2 regions of the Enterobacter sp. RHBSTW-00994 genome follow, and region 1 is predicted to be linked to the other one. Evidence: predicted binding sites of a transcription regulator. Region 1 holds the regulator's gene; the other holds the start of a gene.

Region 1 (3,123 bases):
GTGGCGCGACATGTGGATTTGCTGGTCGGCGTGGTTCCTATCGTCAACCTGGAGTGGATCCAAAAGCTCACACGCGATACCAGCGAACGCGGTCATTCCCGTGAAGCCGTGATGGATTCGGTCGTGCGTTCGATGGAGGATTACATCAACTTCCTGACGCCGCAGTTCTCGCGTACGCACATCAACTTCCAGCGCGTCCCGACGGTCGATACCTCCAACCCTTTTGCGGCCAAAAGTATTCCTTCTCTGGATGAGAGTTTTGTAGTGATTCACTTCCGAAATCTGGAAGGTATTGATTACCCCTGGCTGCTTGCAATGTTGCAGGGCTCGTTTATTTCCCACATGAATACATTGGTGGTTCCGGGCGGGAAAATGGGGCTGGCGATGGAGTTGATCATGACGCCGCTGGTCGAGCGACTGATGGAAGGGAAGAAGATCGCATGAACATTTCCCCTCTCCGCAGGGAGAGGGTCCGGATGAGGGCATCAACGTGCATGATGCCCAACACACATCAGGCTTCAATCACTTCGTAGGAATGCGTGATATTTACCGCTTTTTCCAGCATTAACGCCACAGAGCAGTATTTCTCAGCAGAAAGATCAACCGCGCGTGATACTGCCGCATCCTTCAGATCTTTACCGGTGACAATAAAATGCAGATTGATGTGCGTAAACAGGCGCGGCGCTTCTTCACGACGCTCTGATGTCAGCTTAACTTCGCAATCTGTCACGTCATGACGACCTTTTTGCAGAATAGATACCACGTCAATTGCGCTGCATCCACCCGCCGCCATCAGCACCATCTCCATCGGACTTGGTGCTTTATCGCCGGAGTTACCATCCATCAAAATCTGGTGTCCAGAAGCGGATTCGCCCAGGAATGTTAAACCTTCAACCCATTTCACACGCGCTTGCATATTCATTAACTCCAACGTTGCATTTTTGGTGACAGATTACGCGTGCGTTACAATTCTCGCAACGGAAGGCGACCTGCATCATGCTGAAGCGAGACACCAGGAGACACGCGGCAAAAGCTATGCTAAAACACTCGGGATGCTACAGTAATGCATTGACGTTACACATGTATGCAGAGGACATCAAACTTTACTGGCTGCGAATATTACGACAGCCGACTTCCCAGGTATGGGTAAGAATTCGATTGCAACCCCAGAGTCCGGATGCATCTTATGACTCTGGTGACAGCTTATAACAGAGGATAACAGCGCATGGTGCTTGGCAAACCGCAAACAGACCCGACTCTCGAATGGTTCTTGTCTCATTGCCACATTCATAAGTACCCATCGAAGAGCACGCTGATTCACCAGGGTGAAAAAGCGGAAACGTTGTATTACATCGTCAAAGGCTCGGTGGCAGTGCTGATCAAAGATGAAGAAGGGAAAGAGATGATCCTTTCTTATCTGAACCAGGGCGATTTCATCGGCGAGCTGGGCCTGTTTGAAGAAGGCCAGGAACGCAGTGCCTGGGTTCGTGCAAAAACCGCATGTGAAGTGGCTGAAATCTCCTACAAGAAATTCCGTCAGTTGATCCAGGTTAACCCTGACATCCTGATGCGTCTTTCTTCGCAGATGGCTCGCCGTCTGCAGGTCACGTCTGAGAAAGTGGGTAACCTCGCCTTCCTGGACGTAACAGGCCGTATTGCACAGACGCTGCTGAACCTGGCGAAACAACCTGATGCAATGACCCACCCGGACGGTATGCAAATTAAAATCACCCGCCAGGAAATTGGTCAGATTGTCGGCTGTTCTCGTGAAACGGTTGGCCGTATCCTGAAAATGCTGGAAGACCAGAACCTGATCTCCGCACACGGTAAAACCATCGTGGTTTACGGAACCCGTTAATTCCGGTAAAACGGCGTGCCATCGCAAGGTGTCACGCCGTTTTTGTCTCTATCCCCCATGTGGCGAAGGCTGATTTATCACCCGGAAGTTAACTATGCACTGCGGCAAACGCTGGTGCTGTGTCTTCCTGTGGCTGTGGGATTGCTCCTCGGACATCTGCAACAAGGTCTGCTTTTCTCTCTCGTCCCTGCCTGCTGCAACATTGCGGGTCTGGATACGCCCCACAAACGCTTTTTCAAACGCCTGATTATTGGCGGCTGCCTGTTTGCCGGTTGTAGCCTTGCGGTGCAACTGCTACTCGCCCGTGAGATCCCGCTGCCGCTGATTCTGACAGTACTTGCGATGACGCTTGGCGTCACGGCTGAAATCAGCTCACTGCATGCCCGGTTACTGCCTGCATCGCTTATTGCGGCCATTTTTACCCTCAGCCTCGCAGGCAATATGCCGGTGTGGGAACCCCTGCTTATCTACGCCCTGGGCACGCTGTGGTACGGCGTATTTAACTGGTTTTGGTTCTGGCTATGGCGCGAACAGCCACTGCGTGAATCCCTGAGCCTGCTCTATGTACAGCTTGCTGATTACTGTGAAGCCAAGTACACCTTGCTGACTCAGCACACCGACCCGGAAAAGTCGTTGCCGCCACTGCTGGCTCGCCAGCAAAAGGTGGTCGATCTGATAAGCCAGTGCTACCAACAGTTGCATATGCTTGCAGCCAATAAAAACCATGACTACAAGCGGTTACTGCGCACGTTTCAGGTAGGGCTGGATCTGCAAGAACACATCTCCGTCAGTTTGCACTACCCTCACGAGGTGCAAAAGCTGGTCGAGCGCAGCCACGCTGAAGCGGTGATCCGCTGGAATGCGCAAACGGTCGCGGCGCGTCTGCGCGTGCTGGCTGACGATATCCTCTATCACCGCTATCCCACGCGTTTCACTATGGAGAAACAGCTGGGCGCGCTGGAAAAAATCGCCAACCAGCATCCGGATAACCCGGTCGGGCAGTTCTGCGCCTGGCACTTCAGTCGAATTGCCCGCGTGCTGCGCACGCAGCGTCCACTTTACCCTCGTGATCTGATGGCGGATAAACAGAAACGTCTGCCGTTGCTCCCCGCCCTGAAGAGCTATCTGTCGTTCAAATCTGCAGCGCTGCGTAATGCCGCCCGTATCAGCGTGATGCTGAGCGTCGCCAGTCTGATGGGCGTGGCGCTGCATCTGCCAAAACCGTACTGGATTTTAATGACGGTGCTGTTTGTCACCCAAAACGG
Region 2 (3,123 bases), 370 kb from region 1:
AAACTGCGCCCGGTAGCGGGCAATTTCATGGCAGGGATTAGGGGTGAAGGTGGTCAGACGGTGATTTGCTGTGACCACCGAGCGGAAATCGTCAACGTTAGAAAGCTCATCCAGCGTCATCAGTTGAATGCCGATATTGCCGAGCGTTGAGGCTTCTACGGGGCCGGCGACGACGGTAATACCGCAGGCATCGGCGCAAAGCTGGTTCAGTAACAGGTTCTGGCCGCCACCACCGACAATGTGTAGCTGGCTGAATGGCTTACCGCGAAGGGCGGCAAGCTCGGCCAGGATGTCGGCATACAGCAGAGCGAGACTGTCGAAAATGCAGCGTGCCAGTTCAGCAGGGCTGGAGGGAACGGGCTGTCCTGCATCGAAGCAGGCGGCCTGGATCTCGGCACTCATGTGCGCCGGATTAATAAAGCGATCGTCGTTCGGGTTAATCAGGAACGTGCACGCCGTCATTTGTTCGGTGTCGGCGATGAGTTGTGGCAGGTCGGTTATGTTTTGCTCTTTAAGCACCCGCTGGAGCAGCCACAAACCCATGATATTTTTCAGTACCCGGTAGCGGCCTTCCGCTCCACCTTCGTTGGTGATATTGGCGGCCATTGCAGCATCGCTGGTGTACGGGGTTTTACTCTCAAAGCCCATCAGTGACCAGGTTCCGGATGAGAGATAGGCGGCATCTTTGTTGGCCAGCGGCGCGGCAATCACCGCGCTGGCGGTGTCGTGGCTGGCGACGGCGACCACAGGAATCGCATTACCCTGCGGGCAAATCCACTGACCGATCACATTACCGGGGTGCGTTGGCGTACCGAACCAGGCTGGCGATGCCCCCGTCCAGTTCAGCAGGCTCTCATCCCAGTTATCCGAGTTAATGTTCACCAGTTGAGTGGTGGTGGCGTTGGTGTATTCCCAGTTCATGTTGCCCGTCAGGCGGTAGCTGAAATAATCCGGGATCAGCAGAGCATGTGTAACCTGAGCCGCCAGCTCTGGCTGCTGTTCGATCAGCGCACGCAGCTGATACAGCGTGTTGAAGGGGAGAAACTGGATGCCGCTTCGACCGTAAATATTCGCCTTACCAAGCTGCGCCATGGCATGTGCCATCAGACCGTCGGTACGGCTGTCACGGTAGGAGACAGGCAGGCCGACACACTCACCGTGATCGTCCAGCAGGACATAATCCACCCCCCAGGTATCAATGCCTATGCTGTCGATTCGGATACCGTCATCGCAGACTTTCTTCAGCCCGGTGCGAATGTCAGCTTCCAGGCCGTCGATGTTCCAGGTGTCGAAACCGTCCTGTTTTTGCAGGCAGTTAACAAAGCGGTGAATTTCGCGAAGCGAAAGCGTGCGCTGGTTGCAGTCCCAGGTGGCCAGCATTACACGGCCGCTGGATGCGCCTAAATCGACAGCCACACAATGGCGAAAAGTCATGGTCGGATCCTTCGTTAAGTCATTGGCGTTGAGTGTAAGAAAGGGAAGAAAAAGCCACCTTCTCGCTACTGACAGCGGAAATCCGTGGCTGGCAAGAAAGCAAAGATGAACGTGAGGGAGTTCACAGTTTCCAGTAATGACGGGCGTTGCAGGCAGTGTGACGCTTGCCGCATTTCCCGATCTTTCCATCCGTTTCTTGAAAAACGGACAGCTTTTGCGCGCTTTACTGCTGAAAATTTAAGGTGAGTACGGAGAGCCTTAATTACTATTTTGAGAACATTTCTCATTGGTGGGGGCCGTTATGACCGTACTACACAGCGTGGATTTTTTTCCTTCGGGAGGTTCGCCCGTTGCGATTGAGCCACGGCTCCCTCAGGCTGCATTTCCTGAGCATCATCATGATTTTCATGAAATTGTTATTGTTGAGCATGGAACGGGTATCCATGTGTTTAACGGCCAGCCGTACACCATCAGCGGGGGGACGGTCTGCTTTGTGCGCGATCATGATCGCCATTTGTATGAGCATACCGATAACCTGTGCCTGACCAACGTGCTCTATCGCTCGCCGGATGCGTTCCAGTTTCTCTCCGGGCTTAATCAACTGCTGCCGCAGGAGAAGGACGGACACTACCCGTCACACTGGCGGGTGAATCAGGCCACATTGCAGCAGGTACGCCAGTTGGTGAGCCAGATGGAACAGAGTGAAGATGGGCTGGAAACGCATGCCATCGCCACGCGTGAGCTGTTGTTCATGCAACTGCTGGTTCTGCTGCGCCGTAGCAGTCTGGTGGAAGGTCTGGGGAATAATGATGCCCGGTTGAATCAGCTGATGGCCTGGCTTGAGGATCACTTTTCTGAAGATGTTTGTTGGGAAATGCTGGCGGAGCATTTTTCGTTGTCGCTGCGAACCCTGCATCGGCAGCTAAAACTGCAAACCGGACTTACCCCACAGCGGTATCTCAACCGCCTGCGGCTGATTAAGGCCCGCCATCTGTTGCGCCATACTGACGAGAGCGTGACGGATATTGCTTATCGCTGTGGTTTTGGCGACAGTAACCACTTTTCGACGCTCTTTCGCCGAGAATTTAGCTGGTCGCCACGTGATATTCGCCAGGGCAAGGACACGCCACTGCAGTAACGCGAGGGCAGTCACCGTTTTTTTACCGCAAAAAGGCTAATAATGTCAGGTTATTCGCCGTTGAGGTCCTGCCGTGGCTACTCAGTTAATCCTTCGCAAAGATGATTTTTTTGCCTCCGCCGGGCAAGCCGTCGCGGTGGCTGATCGCTATCCGCAAAATGTCTTTGCGGAACATACCCACGAGTTTTGTGAACTGGTGCTGGTGTGGCGAGGTAACGGTTTGCACGTTCTTAACGACAGGCCTTATCGCATTACGCGCGGTGACTTGTTTTACATCCGCGCGGAAGATAAGCACTCCTACGCCTCGGTAAACGATCTGGTTCTGCAAAATGTGATTTATTGCCCGGACAGGCTCAAACTCAACCTTGACTGGGCTGCGACTATTCCAGGTTTTACCGAGGCTAAAGGCGCATCCCACTGGCGTTTGAGCAGTAACGGTATGAACCCGGTTCGCCAGGTGATCACCCAGCTTGAACAGGAGAGTCAGAAGGGCGATAGCCTGGCTAACCAGATGGCGGAGCTGCTGTTTGCTCAACTGGTGATGATGCTTA

The links. The regulator CRP, encoded in region 1, controls carbon source genes, mostly activating them, when cyclic AMP is high. The targets are predictions, from matches to a motif close to ATGTGANNNNNNTCACAT.
Region 2: the regulator CRP is predicted to act here: its motif matches at 1,590-1,607, upstream of rhaS (HTH-type transcriptional activator RhaS).

What each region holds. Positions count from the first base shown of each region.
Region 1 covers NZ_CP056199.1:4,409,436-4,412,558, forward strand. Annotated here, with positions in the region: gene HV346_RS21125 (phosphoribulokinase) at 1-444, shown strand, start outside; gene HV346_RS21130 (OsmC family protein) at 512-916, opposite strand; gene crp (cAMP-activated global transcriptional regulator CRP) at 1,226-1,858, shown strand; gene HV346_RS21140 (YccS/YhfK family putative transporter) at 1,916-3,123, shown strand, end outside.
Region 2 covers NZ_CP056199.1:4,782,930-4,786,052, reverse strand. Annotated here, with positions in the region: gene rhaB (rhamnulokinase) at 1-1,434, opposite strand, end outside; gene rhaS (HTH-type transcriptional activator RhaS) at 1,736-2,572, shown strand; gene rhaR (HTH-type transcriptional activator RhaR) at 2,646-3,123, shown strand, end outside.